Methylomagnum ishizawai: one gene and its partner. The protein of the gene in region 1 binds, or shares a complex with, the protein of each later gene. Links are inferred from orthologs where the notes say so. Each region holds a gene or a part of one and is shown on either strand. Other genes may lie near its edges. The genes, in order: mfd and uvrA.

Region 1 (8,378 bases):
CACGCCGAAGGCGACGACACCGACGCCCATATCGACACCCTGGCCCGGCTCTGCGCGCCCGATACCCTCGCCTATACCGCCGTCGAAAACCCGGCGGACCCCCTATATCCCGAGTTCCAGAAGATGGCGGCGCAACTCGCGACTTTCACCACGCATTCCGGGACCGCCTACCGCCTGGTGCCGCTGCCCATACCCCAACCGATCCATAGCGAAGCGGGCGACCGCCTACCCGCCACCTATGCCAATTTCCTGATTATCAACGGCGCGGTCCTGGTGCCCACCTATAACGACCCCGCCGACGCCATCGCGCTGGAACGGCTGGCCGGTTGTTTCCCCGGCCGGGATGTGGTCGGCATCGATTGCGTGCCCTTGATCCGCCAATACGGCAGCCTGCACTGCATGACCATGCAATTCCCGCTCTAACCCCCGAGGATTCCCCAAGCCATGCACGCCACCCTCAAACTGGGATTCGTCCAACAAGCCTGCGGCGACGCCGACCCCGCCCGCAACCTGGAAACCTCCCTCCAGGGTATCCGCGAAGCCGCCGCGCAAGGCGCGGAATTGGTATTGTTGCCGGAATTGCACCTCGGTCCTTATTTCTGCCAAACCGAGGATTGCGCCCGCTTCGACCTGGCCGAACCCATCCCCGGCCCCACCACCGGCCACCTCGCCGCGCTGGCCCTGGAACTCGGCGTGGTCATCGTCGCCTCGCTGTTCGAGAAACGCGCCCCCGGCCTCTACCACAACACCGCCGTGGTGCTGGAACGCGATGGCAGTTTGGCCGGCAAATACCGCAAGATGCACATCCCGGACGATCCGGGCTATTACGAAAAGTTCTATTTCACCCCCGGCGACCTGGGCTTCGCGCCGATCCGCACCTCGGTGGGCAAGTTGGGCGTCCTAGTGTGCTGGGACCAGTGGTACCCGGAAGCGGCGCGGTTGATGGCCCTGGCCGGGGCCGACCTCCTGCTCTACCCCACCGCCATCGGCTGGAACCCGGACGACCCCGAGGCCGAGCGCCAACGCCAGTTGGAAGCCTGGGTCACGGTGCAGCGCGGCCACGCGGTCGCCAACGGCCTGCCGGTGGTGGCCTGCAACCGCATCGGCCACGAAGCCGACCCCAGCGGACACAGCCCCGGCATCCACTTCTGGGGCAATAGCTTCGCGGCGGGTCCGCAGGGCGAATTCCTGTGCCGGGCCGACGCCCAGGACAGCCGGGTGCTGATCGTGGATATCGACCGCCGCCGTTCCGAGGAGGTGCGGCGCATCTGGCCCTTCCTGCGCGACCGCCGGATCGACGAATACGGCGGCCTGACCCGGCGCTTCCTGGATTGATCCAGGGCACCGGCCCGTGGGAGCGCGCTCCCGGTGGATACCCGAATATCGACCCCGCCGCGGTCCCTGGGCCACATTCCACCCGCCCGGCCTATTTTCCTCCGGCCAGGCTTTTTTCAACATGCCGATAAAAACCGAACCCCTGGCCGGAATTGGGGGTATTCGCCCCTTACCACAGGGGAATCGGGTGTTTTGAGCCAGAGTCCGATAGTGGGATTATGCCGCGGGCATGGGAATTCTTCCCCCCCGCCAATGTCCATACCGCCCATCCACCGATAGCCGCCGTCCAAAACCTCCGGGCATAAAAAAACGCCCCCCGGCATTCCGCCGGGGGGCGTGGATCCGTCGGCTCAAGCGCCGAGTTCGAATTCCTTGATGTCGCGGCCTTCTTCGAGCAGGGCTTGCAGCCACTTGGGCTTCATGCCGCGCCCGGTCCACTTCTGGGAAAGGTTCTGGGGATTCTGATATTTCACCGGAACCTTGCTACCTTTTCTGCCCACCGGCTTGGTGATTTCGGTGATATCCACGTTCACGCCGATGGAAGTCGCTAACTCCTTGATCTTGGTGACAACTTCCTTGCGCTTATTATCGTGTTTCTCCCTGAGCGCTTTCTGGGCATTGTCGATCATGCTGGCCAACTCGGATTCGGAAAACTCGGCAAAGTTGCTCTTCATGGGAAACCTCTATGTTTGGATTTAGGACTGGGGGCATGTTAACCATGTCAGTTAACACGTCCATAGTATATTATGAATTCTGTCATATGAGAACCATTCTTGGTGGGAAGCTTCCAAGTTTTCCCAGGGTTAGCTTTTAATACGCCGATGCCTTATGGCAAGGCCGACCACGGCCATTCCCCAAGGCATGGTCCTGGCGAGCCACCCATTACGCCGGGCAATCCCAGGCTTTCCGCGCCGACATACCGCCCGCCCCAACACCCCGGCATCGGCCCAGGTTCGCCGATGGCGCGGCCCATGGGCCGATCCTGCCAAAGCGGCGATAATCGTACCCGATCCCCGCAAGCGGGATCGGCAATACAAGGAATCCCGCCCCGGCAAATCCCCTGGTTTAAACTATCGGCATGCCTGTTCATTCCGAACTTCCGGGTTAGAGCCGCACGCATGAAAGCTTTTCCCGCCATTTCCGGCGATAATCCCGGATTCCCGAATAGCCTCCGCACGGATTTCCCAGCATGAACCCAGCCCCACCCACCACTCCTTTGACTCCCACGACCCCAGCCTCCACCCAGGACGCGGGCGGTCCGGCCCTTTGGCGGAACCTTTTAGGCTGTGCCGACGCGCTGGCCTTGGCCCAGGCGGTTTTGCGGGAAAAGCGGCTGTTCCTGGTGGCCACCGAGGACACCCAAACGGCGGTGCGCCTGGAACACGAGATCGCCTTCTTCCTGGGCGGGGCGGCCCCGGTGCTGCATTTCCCGGATTGGGAAATCCTGCCCTACGATATTTTTTCGCCGCTGCCCGAGATCGTATCGGAGCGGCTCAAGACCCTGGCCGCGCTGGCGCGGGCCGGACAGGGCGTGTTGCTCACTCCCGTGGCGACGCTGATGCAACGCTTGACGCCGCGCAGCCACGTCCTGGGCAATACCTTCGTCCTGAAACCGGGCCACCGCCTGAGCCTCGAAGAAACCCGCCAACGCCTGGAAAGCGTCGGCTATCAATGCGTGTCGCAAGTGTTGCAGCATGGGGAATTCGCGGTGCGCGGGGCCATCCTCGACCTGTTCCCGATGGGGAGCGGGGTGCCCTACCGCATCGAACTGTTCGACGAGGAAGTGGAATCGATCCGCACCTTCGATGTGGAAACCCAGCGCTCGGCGCAGAAGGTCGGCGAGATCAACCTGTTCCCGGCACGGGAATTCCCCTTCGACGAGACCGCCATCACGCGCTTCCGCAAGGCGTTCCGCCTCCACTTCCCGGACGCCTCGTCCAACAACCCGCTGTATCTGGATGTCAGCAAGGGCATCGCGCCGGGCGGGATCGAGTATTACCTGCCGCTGTTCGTGGACACCACGGAAACCCTGTTCGATTACCTGCCCAAGGGCGCGGTGGTGGTACTGCGCGGGGCGGCACGGGCCGCCGCCAGCGCCTTCCATGCCGAAACCGAAGCGCGTTACCGCCAGCGTTCCGGCCATATCGACAAGCCGCCGCTGCCGCCCGCGGCGCTATTCCTGGACCCCGAAACGCTGGAACAACGGCTCTCGGCCTATCCCCGGATCGAAATCGACCCGGCGGATTCGGATGCCGAAGGCACGGTCTACGCCTGCAAGCCGCTACCCCCGCTCGCCCTCGACCCCAAGCAAAAGCAACCCGCCGCCGCCCTCTCCGCCTTCATCGCCGAACTGCGGGGCCGGGTGTTGTTCGTGGCCGAGACCGCCGGCCACCGCGAGGCTTTGCTGGAACAACTCGGCAAGACCGGGCTGCGGCCCAAGGTGGTGGAAAGCTGGCGGGAATTCCTCGACCGGCCCGAAGGTCCCTGCCTGGTCATCGCGCCGATGGACCACGGGTTATGGTTGGAGGAACCGCCGCTCGCCATCGTCACCGAAACCCAGCTGTCCGGCGAAAAGGTCCAGCAGCGCCGCCGCCGCCGCCGCGCCGGGGGCCATAAGCTCGACCAAATCCTCCGCAACCTGGAAGAACTGGATGTCGGCTCCCCGGTCGTGCATCAGGACCACGGCGTGGGCCGCTACCTGGGACTGGCCAAGCTCACCGTGGGCGGTATCGACACCGAATTCCTGGCCCTGGAATACGCGGGCGGCGACAAACTCTACGTGCCGGTGTCCTCGCTGCATTTGATCGGCCGCTACAGCGGGGCCGACCCGGACGCGGCCCCCCTCCACAAACTCGGCGGCGAACAATGGCGCAAAGCCCGCCGCAAAGCCCTGGAACGGGTGCGCGACGTGGCGGCGGAATTGCTCGACATCCACGCCAAACGCGCCGCCCGGCTCGGCTTCGGCCATCAAACCCAGACCGAGGAATATCTGGCCTTCGCCGCCGCCTTCCCGTTCGAGGAAACCCCGGACCAGGAAAGCGCCATCCTCGATTGCCTGGGCGACATGGCCTCGCCCCGGCCCATGGACCGGGTGGTGTGCGGCGACGTGGGGTTCGGCAAGACCGAGGTGGCGATGCGGGCCGCCTTCGTGGCGGTGCAGAACGGCAAGCAGGTGGCGGTGCTGGTGCCGACCACGCTCCTGGCCCAGCAGCATTATCAGAACTTCCGCGACCGCTTCGCCGACTGGCCGATCCGGGTCGAGACCGTGTCGCGCTTCGTCGGCAAGAAGCAGCAGGACCAGGCGCTGAAGGAATTGGCCGAGGGCAAGCTCGATATCCTCATCGGCACCCACAAGGTGTTGCAGAAGGATGTGAAGTTCAAGGATTTGGGGCTGGTGATCGTGGACGAGGAACACCGTTTCGGCGTGACCCAGAAGGAGCATTTCAAAAAGCTCAGGAGCGAGGTGGATTTCCTGGCCCTGACCGCGACCCCGATCCCGCGCACCTTGAACCTCGCCATGTCGGGGCTACGGGATATTTCCCTCATCGCCACCCCGCCGCCCAACCGCCATGCCATCAAGACCTTCGTCAGCGAATGGGACGACGCCTTGGTGCAAGAGGCTTTGCTGCGCGAGATCAAGCGCGGCGGCCAAGCCTATTTCCTCCATAACAAGATCGAGACCATGGACAAGATGGCGCGGGAATTGGCGAAACTGGTGCCCATCGCCCGCATCCGCACCGCCCACGGCCAGATGCCGGAACGCGAACTCGAAGCCATCATGCTGGATTTCTACCACCAGCGCTTCAACGTGCTGATTTGCACCACCATCATCGAAAGCGGCATCGACGTGCCCAGCGCCAACACCATCGTCATCAACCGCGCCGACACCCTGGGCCTGGCGCAATTGCACCAGATCCGGGGCCGGGTCGGGCGCTCGCACCACCGGGCCTATGCCTATCTGATGGTGCCGTCCAAGGCGCTGATGACCGCCGACGCCATCAAGCGCCTGGAAGCCATCGAGGCCAGCGGCGAACTGGGCGCGGGTTTCATGCTGTCCTCGCACGATCTCGAAATCCGCGGCGCGGGCGAATTGCTGGGCGACGAGCAGAGCGGGCAAATCCAGGAAATCGGCCTGACGATGTATACCGAAATGCTGGAGCGGGCGGTGGCAGCGCTCCAATCCGGGCGGCAACCCGACCTCGACCTGCTCCCGCACGAAGCCGGCCCCGAGATCGATCTGCAAGCCCCGGCCCTGATCCCCGACGATTACCTGTGGGACGCCCACACCCGCTTGGTGCTGTACAAGCGCATCGCCAACGCCCGCGACGACGCAGGACTCCGGGCGCTGCAAGTGGAGATGATCGACCGCTTCGGCCTATTGCCGCCGCAGACCAAGGTGCTGTTCGCCATCACCGCGCTCAAACTCAAGGCGGAGAGGCTGGGTATCCGCAAGATCGAGGCGGGACCGACCGGCGGGCGGATTCTGTTCCATCCGAATCCGCCCATCGATCCGCTCAAAGTGATCCGCCTGATCCAAACCCAACCCAAGGTCTACAAGTTGGACGGGCCGGACAAACTGCGTTTCACGGCTAGCTTCGACGGACCGGAGGCGAAACTTGGATTCGTGGAGAAATTGGTGGGGGAATTGGCGGGATAATGAAAGCACGTTACCTATAGGGTGGGCACGTATGCCGTGCCCACCGGGATAACGCAAAAATGGTGGGCATGGTGACATGCCCACCCTACGGCCGAGGGGTAAACCCAAATCGGAAATACTCTAGCTTTTACCGGGAATCAACCCCGCCGAGCCGGGTTTGAGCCGTTTGCAAGATACCTCGACATCCTCCACATGGCAGCGATACCCCGCATCGGTCCCGGCGCAGGGTTCGCAAACCAGCTTGCCCGGCGCTTTTTGCTCCGATACATACCAGCCATAGCCCTGGGTTTCGCAGAAACGCTTGGCGAACTTGCCGATGGTATAGGCATCGCTGGCCCGCTGTTCGGCGTCGGGTTTGGCCGCGCACTGCCGCGAGGCCAAGGTATTGCCCAACAGGTCGCGGTAGATATATTCCGAAGCCGGGGCGCTGCCACAATATAGGGCCAGCGCCGCCGCCAGGGACAAACCGGATTTCATCAGGATATTCATCGTCCAGCCCTCCCGCTCAATGGATCACGCGGATATTCATCTGCGCGGTTTCTTCCGCCTGTTGCTGGCGGATGGGATCGTACTTGTCGTTCTCGCTCAACTTGACCATCGCCACCACCACCACCAGCAATGTGGTCACCAGCGCCACATAGCCCCAGAATAAATCTTTCTCTTCGCTGACTTGTGCGTTCATGGCTGTTTCCTCTCTCTTTGGATTATCGACGCCCCACAATAGCCCCAGGCCATGGATACCGATTCCGGCAGGGTCAAAAAACCTCGGACAATGCCCTATCCATCCGCGCCTTTTATTCATCCAGGGCGGTATCGAGAAATCCGGGGAACGATGATGGCAAAAGCCCAGACCACTATTGTTTCGTGTCGAAACTTTAGTGGGGAACACCGGGCTTGTCAAGCCCTGGGATGTGTCTCCGATAGGCCGTAGGCGGGGGCGTTTTTTCCGCGATGAATGCGCTTGGCAACAATTTCCCGGAAAAGTCGGTGGTTTTTCCAGGATGATTCTAATCAGTGCCGCCTCGCATCGTGGCTGGAAACGGCCACCGTAGTTACCGCGGAATTTAATCCGATCCACGCTGTCTAAAGTTTTATAAGTTACTCCCTTGGGATTAACAATGGCTACCTTTTTATTCAAAATCAAAGGAGTCCATCCATGAACAAGCTCATAGCCACCCTCATCATGACCATAACCCTGATCATTACGGGCTGCATCTCTTATACACCCGGCCCGCCCAGATACGATCATGAGGCTGTCTTGGAAAGGGAATACGAAGATTGTTTGGCGATGCCCGACACGGATTGCTCGGACGAAAGGCATGAACTACGGCAACATCAGCAATGGGAGTTGCTCGACCGCAGTTCATAGGCTGGAACCGTTGGGTTATCCCCCGGTATAAATCCGGACCGCTTGTTCAAAGGTATACCTGAGAAACAATCAGGTATACCGCTTCCCCGTCGGCGTAATTACCCACCCCGCCTTTCCTGGAGGGCCGGTGGGTTTTTTCCGGGTTTCCGCCGTTGCCCGCGCAGCAAGTTCAGGAACTCGACGAACGCCGAAAAGACTATCGCGAAATAAAGATATCCACGAGGGATGTGGAATCCGAGCCCATCGGCAACCAAGGCGATGCCGATCATCAGCAAAAAGGCGAGCGCCAACATCTTGGTCGTCGGATGCCGTTCGATAAATCTCGACAGCGGCCCCGAAGCCACCAACATCACAAGGATGGACAAGAACACCGCGGCCACCATCACCCCGAGGACGTCGCTCATACCGATGGCGGTCAACACCGAATCAATCGAAAAAACCAGGTCGAGCAATACGATCTGGACAATCACCAGACCGAACAGCCGGGCAGGCGCGGTCTTGGAGTCCGCTTCCCGGCTTTCGACGGTGCCATGGATTTCGGTGGTGGCCTTGCCGATCAGGAAGACACCGCCCGCGAGCAGGATCAGATCGCGCCAGGAGAACGTCATCCCGGCGACCTCGGCCACCGGCTCCACCAAACGGGTCAGCCAGACCACCCCCATCAAGAACAGCACCCGTAGCACCAGCGCGAAGCCCAGGCCAACCACGCGAGCGGAAAACTGCCGGGCGACCGGGAGTTTGGCCACCAGGATGGAAATGAATAGGATATTGTCGATGCCCAGCACGATTTCCATGAACGCGAGGGCAATGAAAGAAAACCAGATTTCGGGGGACGATATATCTACATTGAAAATGTCCATAGGAATCCATTCCTGGCGATAGACGAACATTGAGGTTCGAGCCGGATTCTACTCCGATCAACCCGGCATCTGTTGCACTGCGGAAAACCCATCGTCGCCAAGGGCGCGGCGAAGCGATAGCCTACCCTATTCCGTTCGTAGGATAGGGAAGGGTGTC
Region 2 (7,799 bases), 820 kb from region 1 along the record:
CAGCAGCGGCAACCTGCTCGACCTATCGCTGAAGCGCCCGGACCCAGGCGCTTGGCGGCATCTCGATACCGGCGTGCCTAACGGTGCCGTCGGCACCTTGGCGCTGGATGGCAAGGAATGCTGGTTTTCGATGCCGCTCGATTCCGTGCGGAATTTTTATTCCGACGACCACTGCGCCAGTTTCCAGCCCTTGGTCGTCGATCCGCAAAGCGCGTTTTTTACCCTGGGCAAGGCTTGGCGGGGTCGCAGCCTCTGGGGCACGACCCGGCGGGTGCTTTACATGGACCGGCGCTCGCCCTGAAACCATGCCAATGGGGCGGCGCGGTCCGGGTAGGGGTTCCAACCCCGTCCGAACCGCTATAATCGACGCCCCTTCGCTCCACGCTCCCCCTCCATGGACATCATCCGAATCCGCGGTGCCCGCACCCACAACCTCCAGGACATCGACCTCGACCTGCCCCGCGACCGGCTGATCGTCATCACCGGGCTGTCGGGTTCGGGGAAATCCTCGCTGGCCTTCGACACCCTCTACGCCGAGGGCCAACGGCGCTATGTGGAATCGCTGTCGGCCTATGCCCGCCAATTCCTCTCGGTGATGGAAAAGCCCGACGTGGACCATATCGAAGGCTTGTCCCCGGCCATTTCCATCGAGCAGAAATCCACCTCGCACAACCCGCGTTCCACCGTCGGCACCATCACCGAAATCTACGACTACCTGCGCCTGCTCTATGCCCGCGCCGGTACGCCGCGCTGCCCGGAACACGGCGTCTCGCTGGAAGCCCAGACCATCAGCCAGATGGTGGACCATGTGCTGGGCCAGCCGGAGGATTCGCGCTGGATGCTGTTGGCCCCGGTGGTCAACGCCCGCAAGGGCGAACACGCCCAGGTGTTGGACGACCTCCGCAACCAGGGCTATATCCGCGCCCGCATCGACGGCGAAGTCTACGAACTGGACGAGCCGCCCAAGCTCGACCTGCGGAAGAAGCACACCATCGAAGTGGTGGTGGACCGTTTCAAGGTGCGGCCCGATTTGGGGCTGCGGCTGGCGGAATCGTTCGAGACCGCGCTGAAGCTGGCCGACGGCATGGCCTTGGTGGTGTCGATGGACGAAGCCAAGCAAGAGCTGATTTATTCGGACAAATACGCCTGCACCCTGTGCGGCTACTCCTTGAGCGAACTGGAACCGCGTATCTTTTCCTTCAACAATCCCAAGGGCGCGTGTCCCGCCTGCGATGGCCTGGGGGTGAAGCAATATTTCGATCCGGCCTTGGTCGTCACCCAGCCCAAGGCCAGCCTGGCCGAAGGCGCGGTGCGCGGCTGGGACCGGCGCAATGCTTATTACTGGCAGATGATCGCGTCGCTGGCCGAGCATTACGGTTTCGACCCGGAAACCCCGTTCGCCGAGTTGCCGGACAGCGTCCGCCAGACCGTGCTATATGGTAGCGGCGGCGAGGCCATCGCCTTCAAGGTCCAGAGCGCCCAAGGCAAAACCCTGGTCCATCGCCATAGCTTCGAGGGTGTCATTCCCAATATGGAGCGGCGCTACAAGGAAACCGATTCGCAGATGGTGCGGGAGGAATTGGCGAAATACCTCTCGGCCAAACCCTGTCCCGAGTGCGGCGGGGCGCGGCTGAACCGTGCGGCCCGGCATGTCTATGTCGCCGATACCGCCTTGCCCGTGTTGACCGGGCTGCCGATCCGCCGGGCGGTGGACTTCTTCGACGCGCTGAACCTGGCCGGACGGCGCGGCGCGGTCGCGGCCAAGATCGTCAAGGAAATCTCGGAGCGCCTGCGTTTCCTGGTCAATGTGGGCTTGGATTACCTGACCCTGGACCGCAGCGCCGACACGCTGTCGGGTGGCGAAGCCCAGCGCATCCGTTTGGCGAGCCAGGTCGGGGCGGGTTTGGTGGGCGTGATGTACGTGCTGGACGAGCCTTCCATCGGCCTGCACCAGCGCGACAACGAGCGTTTGTTGGAGACCCTGCGGCGGCTGCGCGACCTGGGCAATACCGTGATCGTGGTCGAACACGACGAGGACGCCATCCGCACCGCCGATCATGTGGTCGATATTGGCCCCGGCGCGGGCGTGCATGGCGGGCGCATCGTCGCCCAGGGCACGCCGGAGCAGGTGATGGCCGACGCTGGATCGCTGACCGGGGCTTATCTCGCGGGCCGTTTGTCCATCGAAGTGCCCGAAGCCCGCTACGAACCCGACCCCGGGCGGATGCTGCGCTTGAAAAACGCCAGCGGCAACAATCTCAAGGGCGTGGACGCGGAATTCCCGGTGGGCTTGTTCACCTGCGTCACCGGCGTGTCCGGTTCGGGCAAATCCACCCTGGTCAACGACACCCTGTTCCGCCACGTCGCCCGCATCCTCAACGGCGCTTCGGAAGCGCCCGCGCCCTGCGCGGCCATCGAGGGCTTGGAATATTTCGACAAGGTGGTCGATATCGATCAAAGCCCGATAGGCCGCACGCCGCGTTCCAATCCCGCCACCTATACCGGCGTGTTCACCCCGATCCGCGAACTGTTCGCCGCCACGCCGGAAGCCCGTTCCCGTGGCTACGCGCCCGGAAGGTTCAGCTTCAACGTCAAGGGCGGGCGCTGCGAAGCCTGCGCGGGCGATGGCGTCATCAAGGTGGAGATGCATTTCCTGCCGGATATCTTCGTCCATTGCGACCTTTGCAAGGGCAAGCGCTACAACCGCGAAACCCTGGACATCCGCTACAAGGGCAAGACCATCCACGAGGTGCTGGACATGACGGTGGAGGAGGCCCAAGCCTTTTTCGCGGCCATCCCCACCGTGGCCCGCAAGTTGGATACCTTGGTGGAAGTGGGCCTGGGCTATCTCACCCTGGGCCAGAACGCCGTGACCCTCTCGGGCGGCGAGGCCCAGCGGGTGAAATTGGCGCGGGAACTGTCGAAGCGCGATACCGGCAAGACCTTATATATCCTGGACGAACCGACCACGGGGCTGCATTTCCATGATATCCGCCAATTGCTGGGGGTGTTGCACCGGCTCCGCGAGCACGGCAATACGGTGATCGTGATCGAGCATAACCTGGATGTCATCAAGACCGCCGATTGGCTGGTCGATCTGGGACCGGAAGGCGGGGAAGGGGGCGGGCGGATTCTCGCGGTAGGGACGCCGGAGCAAATCGCCGACGATGCGGCGTCCCATACCGGGCGGTTCTTGCGGAAGGTGTTGGGGCGGTGACTCCCGCCGCGGCACTGGGGGAAGGGCGCGGCGGGTTGGAGCGGCGGCGTCAGGTGGACTGGCGGTCGATGGAGTGGGTGCCGTAGACCTCCTGCGAGGAGTTGACAGGATCGCTGGCGATCAGCCAAGTGATGATTAAGCCCAGGGTCAGGGCCATGAATAACAGCAAGGATTTTTCGGTCAATGCGCTCACGTTAAACTCCCCAGTGAGAATTAGGTCTTGTTAGGCTTCGGGATGCCCGGACGTTCTGCCGGTACAAACACTAGGTTTGTAAGGCGAAGATTACGCAATTTTGTGAAATTTGTCATGGTTTGTCCGACGAAAAATCCTTGACTCCGGGGTTTTTACCCTTCATGTGGTGAATTTTTACCCTTGACATTCGGGCTCCGGCCTTGTTGGTTTGTGCCGTGCCCCGTTCCGGGGCGTTCGTTCATCGTTATGCCACCCCGTTCTTGAATCCCTATGAGCAAGCAGCCCGTCCCGACCCCCGCCACCCTCGCCGATATCCTCAACCCGCTGGCCAAATATCTCGTCGCCCAGTGCCAGAAGCTGTATTTCCGGGTGGTGGAGTCGACCGGCCAGCATAAGCGCGACATCCTGGTGCGGCGGGTGGAGAGCGCCCGCGATAGCCTTGAGGAGGCCAAGGACCAATTCCAGAGCGCCCTCGACAAATTCAGCGCCCTGACCCAGTTCGACGGCGGCGACCTGGAGGATTTATACCGGCAGCTCAAGCTCGAATTCGATTACAGCACGGCCAAGGCGCTGGCGGTGAAGGACCGCATCGACGCCGTGCAGGATGTGGCGGAAGCCTTGTTCGCCGAATGGGAGGGGGAACTGGAGCAATATTCCAACCGTAGCCTGCGCAGCGCCAGCCGCCAGAAACTCAAGCTGACCCAGCAGCATTATGGGCAGTTGATTTCGGCGATGCGGCGGGCCGAGAGCAAGATCGAGCCGGTGTTGCGGGTATTCCAGGACCAGGTGTTGTTTTTGAAACACAACCTGAACGCCAAGGCCATCGCTTCGCTGGAACACGAGCTGACGGCCATGGCCGTGGGCGTCAACGGCCTGATCGGCGCGATGGAGAAATCCATAGGCCGGGCCAATGATTTCGTGCGTTCGTTGAACGGGCGCAAGGCCTTGCCGCCTTCCAGCGAGGATTAGTTTTGCCTTGGAGATGGGGGGCGGATTCATTATGGTTAATAAGCCCGCGCCTACAGCCTACGGTTCCGGCTGAGGCGAATCAACCACAAAAAGTCCCTTTCGTGCTATCTTTGCAACTCCGTGTTGTTATAGTGCAAAAGCCGGTCAAAATGCACCGTTTTTGTGCGTAAAATTGGCGTCTGCCCCTTGATGAATAAGCTGGATTCCTTTGTTCACGGGCTTGGCGCGGTTTGTGCAATTTGGCTTCATGATTTGCGAATTTTCGGAGTGACTTAGAATGAAAAATAGCGCTTTCAGCATCCGTCTGAGCATGGCGGCCTTGGGTGTCCTTTCGGTTTTGGCGGCGGGTTCGGCCGCCGCGAGTGAAATAGAGGAAGCCTCCGGGTTGGCGGATTACATGGCCGGCAAGGGCGATGCCCAGCCTTTGAAGGATTACGGCATCAAATGGGGCGGATGGCTTAATACCAGCATATCGATCAACGATAACAGTTCCCCGGACAAGTTCAACGGCCCGGTGACTTTCGGCGACCGTACCAGCGAATTGCAGGTCAACCAGGCCTACCTGTGGATACAGAAGGCGGTGGAGGCCAGCGGCGATAATTGGGGTTGGGGCGGACGCTTCGACATCATGTACGGCACCGACTCGATCTTCACCCAGGCCTACGGCAACCCGGCCTTCGATCCCCGCACCGGCGCGGTCAACACCAACCGCGGCCATTGGGACTTGCACCTGACCAGCTTCGACCAGCGCTTCTACGCCCTGGCCCTGCCGCAGGCCTATGGCGAATTGAACATCCCCGTCGGCAATGGGCTGAACGTGAAGGTCGGCCACTTCTACACGCCCATCGGCTACGAGGTCGTGACCGCGCCCGACAACTTCTTCTTCAGCAAGCCCTACACCTTCCAATACGGCGAGCCCTTCACCCACACCGGCGTCCTGGGCAACTACACCGTCGACGACAACTGGGCTGTGATGGCCGGTGCCGTGACCGGCAGTTCCACCGGCGGCTGGGATGGTGGTTTCGACCGCAATATCGGCAACTGGGATTTCATCGGCGGTTTCACCTGGACCAGCGACGACAAGAACTACTCGTTCAACGCCTCCTCCACCGCCGGTTCCCAGTCCGAGCAGAATAGCAACACCTGGGCGCTGTACAGCTTGGTCGGCAAGGCCAATTTCCTGGATAACACCTTGCATGTGGTCACCCAGCACGACCACGGCTTCGCCAACAACGTCCTGACCTCCCGTGGCCTGGGCGACGACGCCGAGTGGTACGGCATCAACCAATACCTGATGTACGACATCCAGGAAGACCTGGGCGTGGGTATCCGCGGCGAATGGTTCCGCGACAACAACGGCTTCCGCGTGAACGGCCCGGCCCGGTGCGGCGCTGGCCTCAACGCCGACGGTGCCGGCAATGTTGTTTCCTATACCTGTCCGGGCTACTCCTATCCTTGGGCGGGTAGCAATTATTACGAAGTCACCGTCGGCCTGACCTACAAGCCGCTGAAGTGGGTCACGCTGCGCCCGAACCTCCGCTACGACTGGACCGACAAGGTCAAGGCCTTCGACGACGGCAAGCGCAAAGACCAGCTTTTGTTCTCCACGGATGTCGTCATCCTGTTCTGATTCCCGATTGTCATGGCGCGGACAAGGACGTCTTTCCCGTCGCGGGAGGCGGCCCGGCCATGGCTGTGAAACATGCGCTTCCATCGCTGTATCCCACTGTTACTTAAATGAGGCGGTGACATCCCGGTGTCCGGGAACCGGCCACCGCCTCTCCTACCTCCCCTCCCAAAAAGCGGCTCCATTACCGCAACCACCCGCTGCGTCCGGTTTCGGTCCATCCGTCCGGTCCCCCTATCTATCCGGGTTCCCCCCCGGCGTCCTGGGCCATGCCGGTCGGCGAACCCGCGCCGGGACCGGATTTGGCCTTCGGAATAAGCATAGGGGTATCGCTTCTCATGTCACCCTTGACGTACACTATTACGCCACCGAAAAACGCCGTATAGAAATGCGAAGCCGCGCCGGACCAAGGTGGCCTGATGGGCGGGGCGGGTGGCTTCCTCTGTGAAAAACGCGGGGCAGATTTGACGGTAGAGCATAACCAGACCCTCGTGTCGGCCCGGCTTCCCCCGGAACCGCCGCTAGGGCACTTCCAAGACGACCCGGAGCCGGCCTTTGTGGTGCCGGGATCGGCGGAACTCACATTTCCCAGGGAATACCATGCGGCGCTCTCGGATTATTTCCGCCATTGCATCGCCCGCGATCCCAACGACCTGCGTAGCCATGTGCGGCGGATCTATCTCGAACACGAAGCGGGGCGGGGCGAAGAACTCCACGCCGCCTTGCTCGACCTGTTCATCGCCCTGGGAAGGCGCGGGGCCGGGTTGCGTAGGCGTATGCTCGAATTGGCCCGCGATACCCTCGATCCCCGGCTGTTCCAGGAACTGGCCGGTGCCTTCGCCCAGGGCGTGGATGCCATCCATACCCCCATCGTGCCGGGTTCGATCTTGAGCCGGGGCATCGAGGGCGGCTTGAACCTCGTCCATCCGGCAGGGGAACCGCGCGGGGAGGGGCCGAGGGATGTCTTGCTCGAAGCGCGGGAATATCTGGAATACAGCCAAGTGGAGGAGGCGCGCGCCCTCCTGGAGCGGGCCGTCCTGCGCGAGCCGCTACGGGCCGAACTGCATTTGGAACTGCTGGATATTTACCGCTCCACCCGCGATAGCGCTAATTTTTCCAGGCTGTCCGAGGCGTTGGAGGGCATCGAAATCGCGGTGCCCGAAGCTTGGCAAGCATTGACAGAGTACTTCAGGAGCCTCAATGATTAGTCCCCGAGACATGTCGCTGCGGGCTTGCGCCCTGGGCTTCGATGCTCGTTCCTATACGGCCCTACAATTGTTTTTCCGCGGCAAATGCGGCGACAAGGCCGTCCTGGTCGGCGAGGACGACGCCGATGTCAGCATCGTCGACATGGATTCCTTCAATGGCGCGAAAATCCTCGCCGAGCAGCGGGAACGGCATCCGGGACGGCCTTTCATCCTGTTGTCCCTGAATCCCCCGGCGGAAATCCCGTCCGGAGTGATCTACATCAAGAAGCCGGTGCAGATACAAAGCATGCTGACCGCTTTGGAACAGACCGCCGCCCGGTTGAGGGCCAAGGCCGCGCCCAAGGCTCCCGCCGAGAAGATACGCCGCGATGCCGAATCCCCCGCCAAGCCGCCCGTGGACGCCGCGCCCAAGCCGGGCGCAAGCCCCGTTCCGGCGCGGCCCGCCGCCCCGGCCATAGGCTTCGCCGCCCGCGAGGACCGCGATACCAGCCATGCGGCGCTGTCGTTGGACGAGCGTGGTTTTGGCGACTATATTGGTTCGCTCAAGGATATAGACCCCAGCAATCCCATGGAGGTGACCGCGGC

The links.
Region 2: the proteins of mfd (region 1) and uvrA are in contact, whole or in part, in a crystal structure (PDB 4DFC), measured with the Escherichia coli proteins. The link is inferred for Methylomagnum ishizawai from one-to-one orthologs.

What each region holds. Positions count from the first base shown.
Region 1 is NZ_AP019783.1:1,219,102-1,227,479, reverse strand. What follows is about bases 2,197-6,192. They hold mfd (transcription-repair coupling factor), read left to right. Parts: upstream 2,197-2,524; coding sequence 2,525-5,992; downstream 5,993-6,192. Other genes in these bases: K5658_RS05655 (hypothetical protein), read right to left, coding at 6,113-6,192. Also shown: K5658_RS05675 (agmatine deiminase family protein), read left to right, coding at 1-423; K5658_RS05670 (carbon-nitrogen hydrolase), read left to right, coding at 445-1,335; K5658_RS05665 (H-NS histone family protein), read right to left, coding at 1,686-2,009; more of K5658_RS05655, read right to left, coding at 6,193-6,481; K5658_RS05650 (hypothetical protein), read right to left, coding at 6,498-6,674; K5658_RS05645 (hypothetical protein), read left to right, coding at 7,149-7,361; K5658_RS05640 (TerC family protein), read right to left, coding at 7,460-8,221. UniProt on the Escherichia coli protein: Couples transcription and DNA repair by recognizing RNA polymerase (RNAP) stalled at DNA lesions. Mediates ATP-dependent release of RNAP and its truncated transcript from the DNA, and recruitment of nucleotide excision repair machinery to the damaged site.
Region 2 is NZ_AP019783.1:2,046,122-2,053,920, forward strand. The notes cover bases 1-3,417. They hold uvrA (excinuclease ABC subunit UvrA), read left to right. Parts: upstream 1-394; coding sequence 395-3,217; downstream 3,218-3,417. Other genes in these bases: K5658_RS09325 (WD40/YVTN/BNR-like repeat-containing protein), read left to right, coding at 1-301; K5658_RS09335 (hypothetical protein), read right to left, coding at 3,267-3,410. Outside these bases: K5658_RS09340 (DUF2959 domain-containing protein), read left to right, coding at 3,681-4,379; K5658_RS09345 (porin), read left to right, coding at 4,657-6,009; K5658_RS09350 (type IV pilus assembly protein FimV), read left to right, coding at 6,471-7,214; K5658_RS09355 (hypothetical protein), read left to right, coding at 7,207-7,799. UniProt on the Escherichia coli protein: The UvrABC repair system catalyzes the recognition and processing of DNA lesions. UvrA is an ATPase and a DNA-binding protein. A damage recognition complex composed of 2 UvrA and 2 UvrB subunits scans DNA for abnormalities.